2 regions of the Pseudoalteromonas sp. DY56-GL79 genome follow, and region 1 is predicted to be linked to the other one. Evidence: predicted binding sites of a transcription regulator. Region 1 holds the regulator's gene; the other holds the start of a gene.
The links. The regulator sigma-54, encoded in region 1, starts transcription at its own class of promoters, with help from an activator protein. The targets are predictions, from matches to a motif close to GTTGGCACGNNNNTNGNNT.

Region 2: NO992_RS03030 (DUF3192 domain-containing protein) is a predicted target of sigma-54. The motif match lies at 2,004-2,022, and genes of this name have one in related genera.

What each region holds. Positions count from the first base shown of each region.
Region 1 covers NZ_JANHZS010000006.1:54,121-62,178, forward strand. The annotation lists gene mgtE (magnesium transporter) at 1-539, opposite strand, end outside; gene NO992_RS05800 (HPr family phosphocarrier protein) at 1,262-1,531, opposite strand; gene rapZ (RNase adapter RapZ) at 1,532-2,398, opposite strand; gene ptsN (PTS IIA-like nitrogen regulatory protein PtsN) at 2,391-2,849, opposite strand; gene hpf (ribosome hibernation promoting factor) at 2,851-3,138, opposite strand; gene NO992_RS05820 (RNA polymerase factor sigma-54) at 3,168-4,667, opposite strand; gene lptB (LPS export ABC transporter ATP-binding protein) at 4,714-5,439, opposite strand; gene lptA (lipopolysaccharide transport periplasmic protein LptA) at 5,439-5,981, opposite strand; gene lptC (LPS export ABC transporter periplasmic protein LptC) at 5,971-6,525, opposite strand; gene kdsC (3-deoxy-manno-octulosonate-8-phosphatase KdsC) at 6,522-7,073, opposite strand; gene NO992_RS05845 (KpsF/GutQ family sugar-phosphate isomerase) at 7,073-8,044, opposite strand; gene NO992_RS05850 (calcium/sodium antiporter) at 8,054-8,058, opposite strand, start outside.
Region 2 covers NZ_JANHZS010000003.1:104,711-112,768, reverse strand. The annotation lists gene NO992_RS03040 (response regulator) at 1-564, shown strand, start outside; gene NO992_RS03035 (diguanylate cyclase domain-containing protein) at 574-1,476, shown strand; gene NO992_RS03030 (DUF3192 domain-containing protein) at 1,545-1,925, opposite strand; gene NO992_RS03025 (D-2-hydroxyacid dehydrogenase) at 2,123-3,070, opposite strand; gene zntR (Zn(2+)-responsive transcriptional regulator) at 3,162-3,569, shown strand; gene NO992_RS03015 (SO_0444 family Cu/Zn efflux transporter) at 3,562-4,836, shown strand; gene NO992_RS03010 (1-acyl-sn-glycerol-3-phosphate acyltransferase) at 5,004-6,098, shown strand; gene NO992_RS03005 (GNAT family N-acetyltransferase) at 6,150-6,692, opposite strand; gene NO992_RS03000 (tRNA-uridine aminocarboxypropyltransferase) at 6,830-7,495, shown strand.

The DNA of each region.
Region 1 (8,058 bases):
TCAACTACATACAACTCGTCCGTACCGTCTGGCAATTCGCCTTTAAGACGTAGATATCTAAATACAACTTCTAAGGTAACATCGGGTCGAATAGTGACCGTGTCGGTGCTCATTAGCGCACCGGCCGAGTGCTCCTTGTAGGACAATGCTTGTGTCGCACGTTCTCTATCTTGGCTATCCATCGCACCAATAACATCTTGGTAGACGGTATCAGGCAGGCTTCTCAGGACATCACCAAGGTCATCGTCGTCCATGTCTTCTGTAGCGGCAGCAATTAGCTCCGGCTCCATCTGGGCGATGATCCCAAGTCTTACGTCCTCTGACAGTTCCTCTAAAACATCCCCTTGGATATCTGGGTCAACGAGCTGCCACAGCATAGAGCGAACTTTATGAGGAGATGATTCTAAAAGCAGTGCTGTATCACAAGGAGCTGTTTCTGCGAGCATACGCCTAACTTGAACAAACTGACCACTGTTTAAGGCTTTAGTTACCTTTTGGAGTTGTTCCAGTGTGTAGTCTTGTTCAAATACTTCAGGCATAGGCATCCTTTTTGATAATAATGTTGGCTAACGTGATGAAGTTAACCCAATTCATTTACTTTATCGCAGAAATCAATTTCTTAATTTGAATTTTATTCGTGTTGTTTCTGCTGGTGGGTTGCTATCGTTAATACACGTTAAAGGTGTACGCAACGATAAAATAGGATTTTCTCGGCAACTCGCTTTACTGCACGAAAGAAACCTAAATTGGTATTACAGTGTAACTCAGTTTATTGGGAACTACCAAGGTTTACGCTTAATTATGAGAGACTTATTATACCAATTCGCTTAATTAAGTGATCTATTTTGAGGCGAGAAAATCTTGTCGATAACACGGCGAAAATTTTGCTATTTAACCTGAGGTTTGGATAAGGAATGTTCCAACTCATTGTTGCTAAAGCACAACTTAGTTTTTTCCTTGTTTAGCCAGCAAGTTTTAGGGAAAACAAGGCGAATTTACGCACCAATAGCTGGCTATTGGAAGTGAATTCAACGCAGTTAGCGCTAAAACTGGCTGCTAGAAAGGCATTAATTATCCGCAGCTCAGGTTATTTAGTTGTTCTAAATGAAAAATTTTTAACACAGTCAGCGTCAGATTTGCTCCTTCAAATTGAGCAAGTATTAAGACTAATTGGTATTATACCAGTCTGGTTACGGAGGGGGAGATTAGCAGGGAATAAATGAATCGGGCCTTAGTGCTATCTGGGCGCTAGTAACCCAAGTTACTCGGATTCATTAAATTTATTTTCTATTAGTCCACCAATGGCGTCTAGTGCATACTGAGCATCGGGACCTTCACAAACCACTCGTACTTCTTTTCCTTGGCTGCTTTCAAGTAACAACAGCGCTAGTACGCTGTCAGCAGCAGCACTTTTGTCTCCTTGATATAAGGTCACTTCGGCATCAAATTGGGTCGCTAATTGCGCAAGAACCGTCGCTGCTCGAGCGTGCAGGCCGAGCTTGTTCTGGATTAAAAACGTATCTTCTAACATTTAACCCTCTTGCTCACGGTGGCGAATTTTGACGTTGGGATGGGTTTTTGCAAATCGCTCGCCAATGGTTTGCGCTAAGTATACCGAGCGATGTTGTCCACCAGTACATCCTATTGCGATCGTTAGATAACTGCGATTATTACGCTCTAAGTGTGGTAACCAAGTTTGTACAAAGGTTTGGATCTGCCAAGTAAACTTTTGCACGATGCTGTGACTCGACAAATAGTCTTTGACTGGCTGATCTAGGCCAGTTAGCGGCTTAAGCTCAGGCTCCCAATGTGGGTTGGGCAAAAAGCGCGCATCAAAAACGTAATCCGCTTGTTTTGGGATGCCGTGTTTAAAGCCGAAAGATTCAAAGGTAATAATGAGTTGTTTGTCTTTCTTACCTAAGATTTTTTCGCGGATATCTTCCGCAAGTTGATGAACGCTCAGGCCTGTAGTATCAATGAGAAAATCAGCGCGTGTGATCAACACGTCTAACAATTCCCGTTCTTTCTTTATCGCAACATCTAATGGAAGATTATGTAGTGAAAGAGGGTGCAAACGGCGTGTTTCTGAGAAGCGTTTTATCAGGGTTTGATCGTCACTGTCTAAATAAAACAGGGTAGGTTTGGCGAAACCAGGCAAGTATTCAAGAATGTCATTAAACTCGTCCTGTTCTTTAGGCAAGTTTCTAACATCAATACTGACTGCAATTTTATTATAATTGTCGGAAACGCTGCGGACTAAAGACGGCAGTAAATTGACTGGAATGTTATCTACACAATAGTAGCCTAAGTCTTCCAATACTCGAAGCGCTACAGATTTACCAGAGCCTGAGCGGCCACTGATAATGATAAGCTCGAGTCCTTTTTCTTCATCACTCATCAAGTTCACCTTGGATCACTGCATATAACTCGTCATCACTTTTTGCTTGCCTAAGCATTTTGCAAAAAGACTTGTCTTTGAGTGTATCAGCAATCGCCGCTAAGGTCTTCAGGTGCTGTTGATTATCACCTTCGGGTACGATGAACGCGACAAAAATATCGACAGGCTGCTTATCTATGGCTTCAAACTGGATCCCTTGCTCGCTAACAAGCACCATTGCAAGGATTTTATCCAAACCTTCAAGTCTACCATGAGGAATGGCAATACCTTTACCGATCCCTGTGCTGCCTAATTTCTCTCGCGCCATTAAAGCGTCTAAGATAGCATGCTGACTGGTATTTGGAATTTGGCTATGAGCCAGTTCGCTGATGTATTCTAAAATACGTTTTTTGCTATTAAAAAGGACCGCAGCTTTACTGCAGTCCTTGTTCACCAATTCACTTAATTTCATCTTAGTGTCGAGTGAGCTTCTCTTTGTGTTTAATAACTTGACGATCTAGCTTGTCGATAAGGCCATCAATTGCGGCATACATATCTTGATGCTCTGTTGATGCAAATAGCTCGCCGCCGTTTACGTGTAATGTTGCTTCTGCTTTTTGTACTAGCTTCTCGACATCAAGGATCACATGCACGTTATTGATATGATCAAAGTGCCTTTCTAGCTTCGCAAACTTGTTGGTGACATAGTCTCTTAATGAGTCAGTAATTTCTACATGGCGACCAGTTAGATTTAGTTGCATAAGCATTTTTCCTTCTTGGTTTTTACGTCTTATATCAAGCTTTTACGCTGATTTGACGGTGGAATGGCTAGGGATTCACGATATTTTGCAATCGTACGTCTCGCTACCTTAATTCCTTGCTCAGCTAAGATATCTGCAATTTTGCTGTCACTCAATGGTTTCGCGGTATTTTCTGCAGCTATCAGCTTTTTGATAAGTGCTCTAATTGCTGTAGAAGAGCACTCACCTCCATTTTCTGTACTTACATGGCTAGAGAAGAAGTACTTCAGCTCAAATATTCCCCGAGGTGTATGCATGTATTTTTGTGTTGTCACACGGGAAATTGTGGACTCATGCATCTCAACCATTTCAGCAACATCATTTAGCACCATAGGGCGCATTGCTTCGGGGCCATGTTCAAAGAATGCCTGTTGTTGTTGCACAATGCAATTGGTAACTTTTAATAAAGTATCATTTCGGCTTTCTAAGCTTTTAATAAACCACTTCGCTTCTTGTAAATGTGAGCGAATAAACTGACTATCTGTACTGGATTTCGCTGTTCTAGACATCGCAGCATAATGGTCGTTTACTTTTATTTTAGGCATAGCATCAGGATTTAGCTCTACGACCCAACGACCTTTTACTTTTTTCACCGATACGTCAGGGATCACATATTCAGGCTCTTCATGAATAATGCTTGCCGCTGGTTTTGGGTTAAGACTATGAATTAACGTCATGACCTCTTTGAGATCGGCTTCTTTAAGGCGTGTTTTCTTAGTCAAAGTTCGATAGTCACGGCTGGCAAGCAAGTCGATATGCTCTGTCAGGATCATTTTCGTTTCGGCAATCCATGGCGTATCTGGGGCGAATTGATTTAGCTGAATACACAAGCATTCTTGTAAACTACGCGCTGCGATACCGACAGGATCGAAAAGCTGAATACGTTTGAGCACGGCTTCGACTTCATCCAGCTCAATAGGCTCTTCGCTACTCTCATCATTAATGCTTTCTAAAATGTCTTCGCAAGACAGTGTTAAAATGCCTGACAGGTCGACCGCTTCAATAATCGCAATCGCAATCGCTCTATCTGTTGGACTAAATGGTGTCAGCTCAAGTTGCCACATGAGATAGTCGTGGAGAGATTCAGAGGTTTCCCCTTGATAAACATTATCGTCATCGGGAAGTGGGCCTGAGCTTGCAGCGGGCGCTGCACTCATATACTCGTCCCAAGTGACATCCATGGCGAGGTCATCGCTCACCGTGTCTTTGCTCATGGCTGTATCTGAGTCTATCTCATAGTCACTAACCTGCACTTCATCGCTTGAATCTTGATTGTCGTCAGCACTGCTCTTTTCTTGACTGTGTTGGTCAGTGTTTTCGCCGTCAGTATTATCACCTTCTTCCACTTCCAACAATGGATTGCTGTCTAATGCTTCTTGTATTTCTTGTTGCAGATCCAATGTACTAAGCTGCAGCAAGCGAATGGCTTGTTGCAGTTGTGGAGTCATTGTAAGTTGCTGCCCCATGCGCAGCTGTAATGATTGCCTCATGTATCTCTAACAATCCTTTTTAACAGTTATTAATACTACGTCTTAACTATAGCTTGAATTGTTCGCCTAGGTAGACATCTCTTACGGTTTGATCTGCCAAAACATGTTCTGGCGTGCCTGCAGCGATTAACTCACCATGTGAAACGATGTAGGCTTTTTCACATACGTCCAGTGTTTCTCTAACGTTATGATCGGTGATTAGCACACCGATACCGCGGTTTTTTAGGTGCTCTATGATTGTCTTTATATCTAACACCGAAATAGGATCAACACCAGCAAAAGGTTCATCTAACAGGATAAACTTAGGGTTAGCGGCTAAAGCGCGAGCAATTTCTACGCGTCTTCTTTCGCCTCCCGACAATGCCATGCCCTGTGAGTCGCGAATGTGTTGGATATTAAACTCATCCAGTAACTCGTTTAGTTCAGCTTCTCTTTCAACTTTAGATAAGTCTTTTCGAGTTTCTAAAATCGCCATCAAATTTTGATAGACCGTGAGTTTTCTAAAGATCGAAGACTCTTGCGGTAGATAACCAATACCAAGTCGCGCGCGGCTGTGCATTGGTAGCAAAGTGATATCTTCGTCATCAATCTGAATAAAACCTTTGTCGCTTGGTACTAACCCTACAATCATATAAAAGGTCGTGGTTTTACCTGCGCCATTCGGGCCCAATAAGCCTACAATGCTGCCAGCTTGAACACTTAAGCCAACATTTTTGACGACCTGGCGGCCTTTATAACTCTTTGCTAGACCAGTTGCTTTGAGCTCGCTCATTAATTGTTACCTTCTTCCTGCGCTTTTTTATCTTTTGCGTCTTTTTTGTCATCAACAGGAACAAGGATGGTTCTTACACGGGAATCTTCTTGGTCTGAGCGCTCAGCACTGATCAGTTGCTTTTCAATGTCATAGGTGATGACCTGAGCATTGATTTTTTGCCCAGTTTGATTGATTTCCGCATCGCCAGAAATGACTAAGGTGCCTTTCGCAACGTCGTAGCGAATTTCGTTTGCTTTGGCTTCTAGCAAATTACCATCAGGTTGACGTTCGCTGAAAATAGCTGGGCTGCCAGTTGCAACAAGCAGTTGCTTGTTAGTACCAAGCTCCGCGCGGCGATGGACTTCTAGGCGATCGGCATTTATTTTTCTGTTGCCATGAATAATAACAACATTCTGTTCAAAAATACCGATGTTGCTTTGCAGTTGAGCTTGCTGACGGCCAGCATCAATAATGACTTCATTTTGTTCTGCAGCAATTACTAGAGTAGAACTTGCAAGCAAGCCGATGAAAACTAGTTTGTTAATGATTTTACTGGTCATAATAAATTGTCTTTGTGTGGTTGATGAGTTCGATCACTTGCTTTTGTAGATCCGCATGCAGTCCTTTACCCGTGATCCTAAGACTAGGACCCGTGATAACGACAGGGTGTTCCGACTTCATCAATTTTTGCTTAATTTCAACTCTTACATTATCGGCATTGATATCGGTGATCATGGCGTTAGGCGTTAAATTCTTTGCCAGCACATTGCCCTCTAATATCAAGGTATTGTTTTCGTACAGTGTTGCTTCTAATGCACTTATTTGCCAATTTTGCTCACCGTTATATAAGGTGAAAATAGGCTTTTCAAAGTGACTAAAGCCAAGATCTTGATACAACTCCATCTTATCAGCAGTTACCTGATAGTTTAATAAGCCATTTTCACTATAGGTCGTTTGCTGAAGTGTGGTTGCAACATAATCGGGCTTAGCTAACGGTTCATCTTCTTTTGCTGAGTCCGCCTCTGATGGATTAAACATGGGCGACCACATCCATACCATTATTGAAGCGAAAACAATGAGTAAGATGACACGCAATACGGTCATGTACTTGATCCTTTGGAAGTCAATAAGTGATTTTGGCTGAGCATTAGAAGATCAGTCAGTTCTCTCACAGCACCAAAACCACCAGGCATCAAAGTGGTGTAGTGGGCGATACGTTTGACAAGAGGATGTGCATCATTGACGGCAACGGCAAAACCGACCTGTTCCATTACGGGTAGGTCTGGACCATCATCGCCAATATATGCAATTTCGTCATCACTAAGGTTGAGCTTAGTCTTCAATTCATCATATGCCACTAACTTGTTTTCTTGGCCTTGGTAAATATAAGTTACATTTAAACTAGTCATGCGTTGCTGAACTATTTGTGAATGTCTACCTGTGATAACGGCGACTTCGATACCACTATCAATCAAGGCTTTAATACCAAACCCGTCTTTGGTATTAAATGCTTTCAGTTCTTCACCATTGTTACCAAGGTATATACGTCCATCTGAGAATACGCCATCAATATCGCAAATCAATAATTTGATTTGTTTTGCTTTTTCCCAAGCTTCAGTTGAAATCGTCTGATATAAATCTTCAAATTGCATTACAGCACCCCCGCTCTAAGTAAATCTTGCGTATTCAAGGCGCCAACCGGTATGTTGTTTTTGTTTACCACAATCAAGCCATTAATTCGTTTGGTTTCCATGATATTGAGTACCTCTGCTGCGAGCATATCGGCGCGTGCCGTCGTACTTTTAGCCGTCATAACTTGCGTGATTGGGGTGGTGTGAATATCGATCTTTTGTTCGATAATACGGCGCAAGTCGCCATCGGTAAAAATACCTTGCAATTGCGAGCTTTCATCTACGATTGCCGTCATACCTAAACTTTTAGCTGACATTTCAAATAAAGCTTCTTTAACTGTGCAATGACTTTTAACCATAGGGATTGCATCCCCTTGATGCATGACATCAGCAACGGTTAGTAGTAGACGTCTTCCTAAACTACCACCTGGATGGGAAAGTGCAAAATCATCAGCCGTAAAGCCTCTGGCTTCAAGTAGCGCAACCGCGAGTGCATCGCCCATCACTAGCGTAGCTGTGGTGCTCGCCGTGGGTGCAAGTCCTAATGGGCAGGCTTCTTTTGATACCTTAACACAAAGGTGAACCGTCGCATTACGAGCCATTGTCGAGCTCGGGTTGCCTGTCATAGAAATAACGGGGGCCCCTAAGCGCTTTATCACAGGCAGGATTGAGATCACCTCTTGGGTTTCCCCTGAGTTGGAGATCATCAAAACCACATCATCTTTGGTGATCATACCCAAGTCGCCGTGACTTGCTTCTCCTGGATGAACAAAAAATGCGGGGCTGCCAGTACTTGCGAGTGTCGCTGCGATTTTGTTTCCGATGTGGCCGGACTTACCCATGCCAATCACGATGATGCGACCTTGGCAGCCAAACATAATTTCACAGGCTTTTACAAATTGTTGATCAACAAACTGTTGCACTTCTTCTATTGCTGCAAGTTCAGTAGCAAAAACTTGATTTGCAGAATCAATAAATGGGTTCGTTGTCACAAGGCTTCCTTAAA
Region 2 (8,058 bases), on a different contig from region 1:
GACATCATCCTGATGGATATCCATATGCCAAACATTGATGGCTATCAAGCGACCAAGCAGATCAGAGCCGTGTGGTCTGAAACTGAGCTACCCGTTATTGCCTTGACCGCCAATGCAAGCAAAGAAGAGCGGGCGAAAGCCACAGCCGTTGGCATGAATGATTATTTGGTAAAACCAATTAATAGCACACAGGCGTGCAAGGCATTGGCAAGTAATATTTTCCAGTCAGATAAAACAGAAGAAGCTTTTTTTGATTATGAGTTTGCTTTATCACAAATGATGCAAAATGAAACGTTTTTGCAAACAATGTTAGATAAATTTGCTAAACTTTGCCATGATTACCTAGAACAGGTTGCTGAAATAGAGCAAGGTTCAGCATTATTCGAGTTAGCACACGGAATTAAGGGCGCTGCAGCAGGTCTGGGCTTTAAGCGACTAGCGAAAGTTGCAAAAGACCTTGAAACACAAAGCAAAACGATCACAACAATAACAAATCGCACTGACTTGGATGTGTTAACAAATGCACTTTCACAGGTGGTGTGCTTTATCGAGCTAAAAAGGTAGCGTCATAAGATGCAGCAAGCTGAGCACATTTTTATTATTGATGATGACCCAATAAATAAGATGGTCCTAAGTAATACATTAGGTGACGGCCATCGGTTATCCCATAGCACTGATACTAAGTTATGTATTGATGAACTAAAAGCAAGCAAACCAGACCTTATTATTTTAGATGTGTTAATGGCTGACGGCGCTGGATTTTCTGTTTTAGAGTGCCTAAAAAAGGATGCGAGCACTTACGGTATTCCCGTTGTCGTGATCTCCGGTAGTGTGAGCTTTAAAGATGAAGCACGAGGTTTGGAGTTAGGGGCCGTGGATTATATTACTAAGCCCTTTAACCCTTTGATTGTAAAAGCCAGGATCAAAAACCATTTAGCAATAAAAAAGAAAAATGACCTGCTAGAAAAGCTAGCCTCTATCGATGGTTTAACGGAGTTGCCCAATCGAAGATATCTAGATGAAGCGATGAAATCAGCATTAGAAAGCGCAAAAGCTGATGGCAGTGCGTTTACCGTTATGCTGGTTGAGGTGGACTATTTTAAAACGTTTAATGAGCATTATGGCTACATGCACGGTGATGATTGCTTATTTAAGGTCGCCAAAGCGCTAGAAGAAGGCGCTACCCGACGTTCTTTATTTATTGGCCGTTTTGATGGTACTCGTTTTGCGTTGGTGCTAACTCAGCATAATATCGATGTAATTAATGAGATAGCAGAAGCGTTGCATGACTCGGTTAATGCGTTAAAAATCCCCCATATTGCCTCACCGATATGTGCTCATGTGAGCGTTAGCATTGGTGCAGTTCATATTGAAAATCACTGTAGTAGTGAGCTTGGTGAGTTGATCAAAATGGCAGATAGTGCCCTTGCCGTTGCACAAAAGCAGCAAAGCACGGTATTTATTAAAGCGTTATAAATATCTAAAGCCACATGCAGGGAAAAGAGCGTATCCGCATTATTCACCATCCTTGGTGCAATAAGGTCTTACTGAATTTGTTTTAGTGCGTTGTCGCCAAAGCCAACCAGTTGGTTGTTTTTGAATACCAATGGCGTGCACTCATCTTTTGTTACTTTGCCGTCTGAGTGTTTGCTGTTGGTTGCATAGTAAAGCACTTGATAGTTGTCGCCGTCTTTTGACACCAACTCGCTAAAATCAGGGGTTGCAAACATGTCTTTTACTGATGAGTAAGACGCGCCCATTTCAAGGTTGGCAATCTTCTCACGATTTTTACGCTGTTTATGTTCCCAGTTAGACGAGTTGTATTCAGAAGCCCAACCATGCTCTACTTCACCGTCGGATACAGCAACGATACAGCCTGATAATAGAGTAGAGCTAAGCGCAGCCACTAACATTAATTTTTTCATTGTTGTTTTCCTTTTTAATTTTGTTGCTGAGCAAATAATGCAAACAGCCATTTGTTTTTTGCTTGAATTATCCCAGAGGTGCAAACTCTTTGCCAACTAATAAAGTTTATAAATATCAGTTTGTTGTTGGTTTTTAATCAGTTTGTAGTTGATGATTTTCACTAACATTTGGCTATATCACTCACTAAAACAATAATCTAGACCACTCGGTTTCTCGTTGTCCCAGCCACAAAACTTTCAATATTAATGGCAATTTCGCCGACTAAACGTTCGATGGCCTCTTTACTTGCCCATGCCGTATGCGGTGTTAAAAGCAAGTTTTCCCCTTGGTATTGAACGAGTGGATTGCTTGCTTGTGCCGGCTCTTGTGTGAGGACATCCACAGCAGCACCAGCTATTTGCTCATTAGTTAGTGCATCCACCAGCGCTTGCTCATTGACTATTCCGCCTCTCGCGGTGTTGATAATATAGGCATGATTTGGAAGTAGGGCGAATTCAGCACTCGCAATCAGGTTTTCTGTTTCAGCGGTAAGCGGGCAGTGAATTGATACAATATCTGCAATTCGCAGTGCTTCTTCAAAAGCCATTCGTCCTGCTCTAACCTCAGTTACGCCTCTACGTTCGGCAACAATTACCTGAGCTCCAAATGCTTGTGCGACTTTTGCAACGGCTTCTCCTAACGTTCCATGGCCTACGATCACAAAGTTTTTGCCTGCAATTTCATTGATGCTGTAGTCCAAACGACAAAACATGTCACTTTGCTGCCAAAGCCCTGCATGGCAGTCTTGCTGGTAACGATGAATATTTGTCATTAAGTTACCAAGCATAGTAAAGGTGTGCTGCACGACAGAAGGCGTCGAATAACCAGCCACATTGGCAACCGCAATGCGATGGGCTTTTGCGGCTGCTAAGTCGATGTTGTTGACGCCTGTGGCCGCAACACAAATCAGTTGTAATTGCGGTAACGCCGCGATCGTTTCTTCAGTTAATTGTACTTTATTGGTGATGATGACTGCTGCATCTTTACAGCGTGTGATGATGTCCTCACTGGATGTGGTGTCGTAAGACGTTAATGTGCCTAGTTTGGCAATGAGGGAAAGATCGGTTCCTGCAAGGGTTTTAGCGTCTAATACCACGATTCGCATTATTTTTATCCTTTTCTTGACTTTGGAGTTAACTCTAAGGTTTATACTTGTGATGTCGACTAGGATAATCTTCAGGACTTGGGAGTGTAAAGTGGTAAAGATTGGTGAGCTGGCAAAGCGGCTTAACGTATCAACTGACACGTTAAGGTATTATGAAGCAAACGATCTCCTACACCCTTGCACAAGGAGCGAGGGCGGGTATCGGTTGTTTGATGAGCAAAGTGAAAAGCAAATGCGCTTTATTCTTCGTGCGAAGGAAGTGGGGTTCAGCCTCAAAGAAGTGCAAGACTTGCTGAAGATAAAGTTTGAAAAGCATCAGCACAGTTGTGAAGAAGTGAAAACACTGACTATCACTAAACGAGATTTAGTGAGAGCGCGTATCGCTGAGTTACAAAAATTTGAACAATCGTTATCGACGCTAGCAGAGCAATGCTGCGGCGGTAAGGAAGCGGCTGTGAGCTGCTCGATTTTAACGGCCTTGGAGGCTATCGATGAATGAACTGATAGTAAATTTTTGGCAGCTATTTTTAGTATCTGCCCCGTGGTTACTGCTTGGCCTAATATTGGCCGGGTTACTTAATGTATTTATTCCAAAAGATTTGTTGCAAAAGCATTTAGGGAAAGAAGGATTTTGGACGACGATAAAGGCAGCACTGATTGGGGCGCCGATGCCGCTTTGCTCTTGCGGCGTTATTCCAGCTGCAGTGGGACTGAGAAGAGCGGGCGGCTCAAAAAGTGCGACAACCGCATTTTTAGTCTCAACGCCTGAAACTGGCGTGGATTCTATCTCGGTTTCTTATGTGCTACTTGGTCCTTTTATGGCGATAATTAGGCCAATTGCGGCTGTGGTTAGCGCAATTGCGGCTGGGTTGCTCGTTGGCAGTGAGAAAGATGATAAGCCTGTGTCGCTAAAGCACCTTAATACCTCAGAAGAACCAAGCGCGACTAGCGGTTGTTGTGACGCTAATCATCACTCAGAGCCAAAGCCTGCTGAAAAGCATCACAGCCATGATAGCTGTTGCGCCAGCACTAAAGTGGAAACCGCAAAAGTAAGCTCAAGCTGCTGTGCGCCTGCAGGCCCTCAATTAGCAATGGCAGGGGCGAATATGTCTTGTTGTGATACTACGGAGCCTACCGTAACCAGTTGTTGCGATGCTTCATCAGCCACGACAAGTTGTTGTGAGCCTGCCCATATACCTGAAAACCAAGGGGGTTTTGGTAAAATTGTAGAAGCTGTTAAGTTCAGCTGTAATCAATTACTGTCCGACACCGCAGTTTGGCTTCTTATCGGTTTATTCTTTGCAGCGTTAGTGCAAACCTTCGTGCCTGAGTCTTTCTTATCCCAATGGGGCGACGGTATTATTGCCATGCTAGTGGTTATTCTTATCAGTATCCCAATGTATATTTGCGCCACCGCTTCAACTCCAATCGCTGCGGGTTTATTAATGGCTGGTGTTTCACCTGGTGCAGTATTGGTATTTATGCTCGCAGGTCCTGCAACTAACATCGCCACAATTGGGGTGGTAGGTAAAGAATTAGGGCGTCGTGCCGTGTTTGCCTATTTGGGCGGCGTTATCGGGGTTGCGCTTATCTTTGGCTATTTAACTGATTACTTAGTTAATACTTACGGTTTTGTAGTAACGCCGATGATAGGTGAGGAGCACGAAGTGCTACCACATTGGTTAACAGTATCGATGGGCGCATTATTAGCAGCACTCTTACTAAGATTAGCTATACTCAAATTAGGTAAAGTTGTTAGAAGATAAACAATTGTGGTACTTTTTACCGTATTACAATTGCATGACGCTTAAGCATTTAATGTTCCAACTTGGTATATCGCCTTGGTGGTCAGACATGAAATGCTTAGCGTCTGTTTATTTGACACGATAGAATGCGTTCCAGTATTCGTTAATCCGACAATTTGAGAAGTAGAGTGGATAAATACGCTGACATTAGACCGTATAATGATGATGAAGTAGTGCCAGCATTGGCACGTCTACTAGGTGATGATCAATTCATTGATGTGATCGCCAAATATAACCTGCCAGCTTGGTTGAATGCCTGGCCTGCTATTGCACGCCCACTCGTAAGAATGAAACTAAAAAAGAAGTGGGGAGATTTTTGTACGATTGAACAAGTACAAGATGAAGTGGCGTACTATCTACAAATTTTAATCAATAAAACGACGTCTAAAGTGACTTATTCTGGCCTTGAAACATTGGACTCGAATACCTCGTATTTATTTATTTCAAATCACCGTGATATCGTATTAGACCCTGCGCTTGTTAACTGGGGCTTGCATCAGCAAGATATGCGTACGGTGCGTATCGCTATTGGTGATAACTTACTACAAGTACCTTATATCACTGAGCTTATGCGCCTTAATAAGAGTTTTATAGTAAAACGTTCGGCAAAGGCGCCGAAAGAAATGCTAAAAGCATTAACCCAGCTTTCTGCCTATATTTTTGACTCATTGAGTGAAGGTAACTCCATTTGGATTGCGCAAAAAGAGGGGCGTGCAAAGGATGGAGTAGATCAAACCGATCCAGCACTGTTAAAAATGCTACAGCTCAATGGTCGCAAACAGAAGCTAGATTTTTCAGAATATGTAAAGCAGCTCAGGATAGTGCCCGTTGCCATCTCCTATCAATATGAGCCATGCGCGGTTGCTAAGGCTAAAGAGCTATACCATAAAAAGCAGTTTGGCCAATATGTGAAAGCACAAGGCGAAGACATTGCTAGCATTGTCGAGGGCTTTAGTTCAGATAAAGGCCATGTGCATATCGCATTTGGCGATCCTATCACTGCGGATGTTGAAAACCCAGATGAGCTGGCGAATGTCATTGATAAACAGATTTTAGATTTATACTATCTACATTCAACCAATCACCTAGCAGCAGGTGATGATGCACAAGTTAGTCCAGAAGATAAAGAGGACTTTATCTCTAAACTAGAGTCTGTACCGGAAGAGCTGAAGCAATTGGTGTTGAGCATGTATGCCGAACCACTGCGTCGCAAAGGCATTTAATAGCAGTGAGCAAGCGCAACCGTAGTCTTAGGTGGTTGCGCTTTTGTTCGGTTAATTAAGAACTTTATGATAATAAACGACTTCCATATCTCCTAAAATATCTTTGTGAAGCCCTTTTTTCACATAATTCATCCCAAGTTTCTGCATAATTTTGATGGATCCAAGGTTCTCTTCTTCAGCGATAGCGCTCAAGTGCGTCAAAGTAGGATTGGCTGCTATTAGGTCTGGAATAATATGTTGTGCGGCCTCTGTTGCAAACCCTTTGCCCCAAGAGGCTTGTTTAAAACGCCAACCAAGCTCTAAATCCTGATCGTTTCTTTGTTCTGAAAAGAAATTAGCAGGGCGAACCAAAATCCAACCAATAAATACCTTGTTTGGCAGCTCGAAACAACCCCAAAGCCCCCAACCTTTGATCTCATCGGTAAACTCTGTTAAACGTGGAATATATACAGTTTTTACTTCTTCAAGTGAGTTAGTCTGACCGCCTGTGATGTATTTCATTACCTCAGGGTCGCTATCAAGATCGGCGAGCAGCTGTGCATCTTGTGAGGTGAGTAGGCGATAACTCAGTCTTGCAGAGTCCTTTACTTGCATTTTTTACTCCTAATGAAACCCAATAAAACTTTAGAGTACAAAAGCTTATGTCATGAGTAAAGATGTTGCATAAGTTTGCATAGACGCCAGCCGAGCGCTTTACTAAAATACGCCGGCATTTTTAGATGGGGAACAGAGTGAATAATTCAGTACTAGCGCTTAGACAGCGTCAAATCGCTGCGGCTCAACGCGAATATAAGGCAAGGGGATCAAAGCTTGCGCGTTGTGAATGCTGCTTATTAGCCACGACTCTATGTATTTGCGATAAAGTCGAAGTGGCCAAAGCAGACTGTGCGGTGTGTTTGCTTATGTATCATAATGAAAGCTTTAAGCCCTCCAACACCGGACGCTTGATTGCCGATGTGATCCCAGATAATCATGCCTTTCGTTGGGACAGAACTGAGCCTGACGCTGCGTTATTAGCGCTTCTTTTGGACGAGCAATATGCACCAATAGTCGTTTTCCCAGAGCAAGGCGTGGAGCCTGAACGGGTAATTACTAAGGTGACTCGCACTGAAAATAAAACACCACTATTTATCTTTTTGGATGGGACATGGCGTGAAGCTAAGAAAATGTTCAGAAAGAGCCCCTACCTCGATAGTTTACCTGTGTTATCCATCGCCCCTGAAAAGCTCTCGGATTACAAGCTACGAGTCGCGCCGCATGAACATCAGCTTGGTACGGCAGAAGTTGCGTGTGTGTTGTTTGCCGAATGCGGCGAGCAGGATGCGGCAGCTAAATTAACCGCGCATTTTATCGATTTCAGAGATGCCTACTTAAAGGGTAAGCGCAGTAAACTGTAGGCTGAGCCCTAACCGTAGGTCGAGGTTTATCTCGACAAAATAACCGCATTATTTACGAAATATGGCGAGCAAGATGATAGTAGATCGAGATTTATCTCGACAAAAAGCTGCATTATTTACGAAATACAGCAAGCAAGATGCCGGTAGGTCGAAATTTATTTCGACAAAAAGCTGAATTGTTTACGAAATACGGCAAGCAAGATGCCGGTAGGTCGAGACTTATTTCGACAAAAATCTGAATTGTTTACTAAATGCGGCAAGCAAGATGCCGGTAGGTCGAAATTTATTTCGACAAAAAGCTGAATTGTTTACGCGGTACAGCGAGCAAGACGGCGGTAGGTCGAGATTTATCTCGACAACACAAACGTAATATCACGCGATAAATAGGAACAAAATAAGAAGCGCGCGACCCATTGCTGAGTCGCGCTTACGGAATCTTCTAAATGCATCCTGCAAAGTTGAGTAGTTCAACGTCCTGAATCTTTCCTCTTCCATGGCATCGCTTGGTGTTCTCGTTTTGCGAATAAAGGCATCTTGCCCTGTGTCCATCTTCCTTTTACACG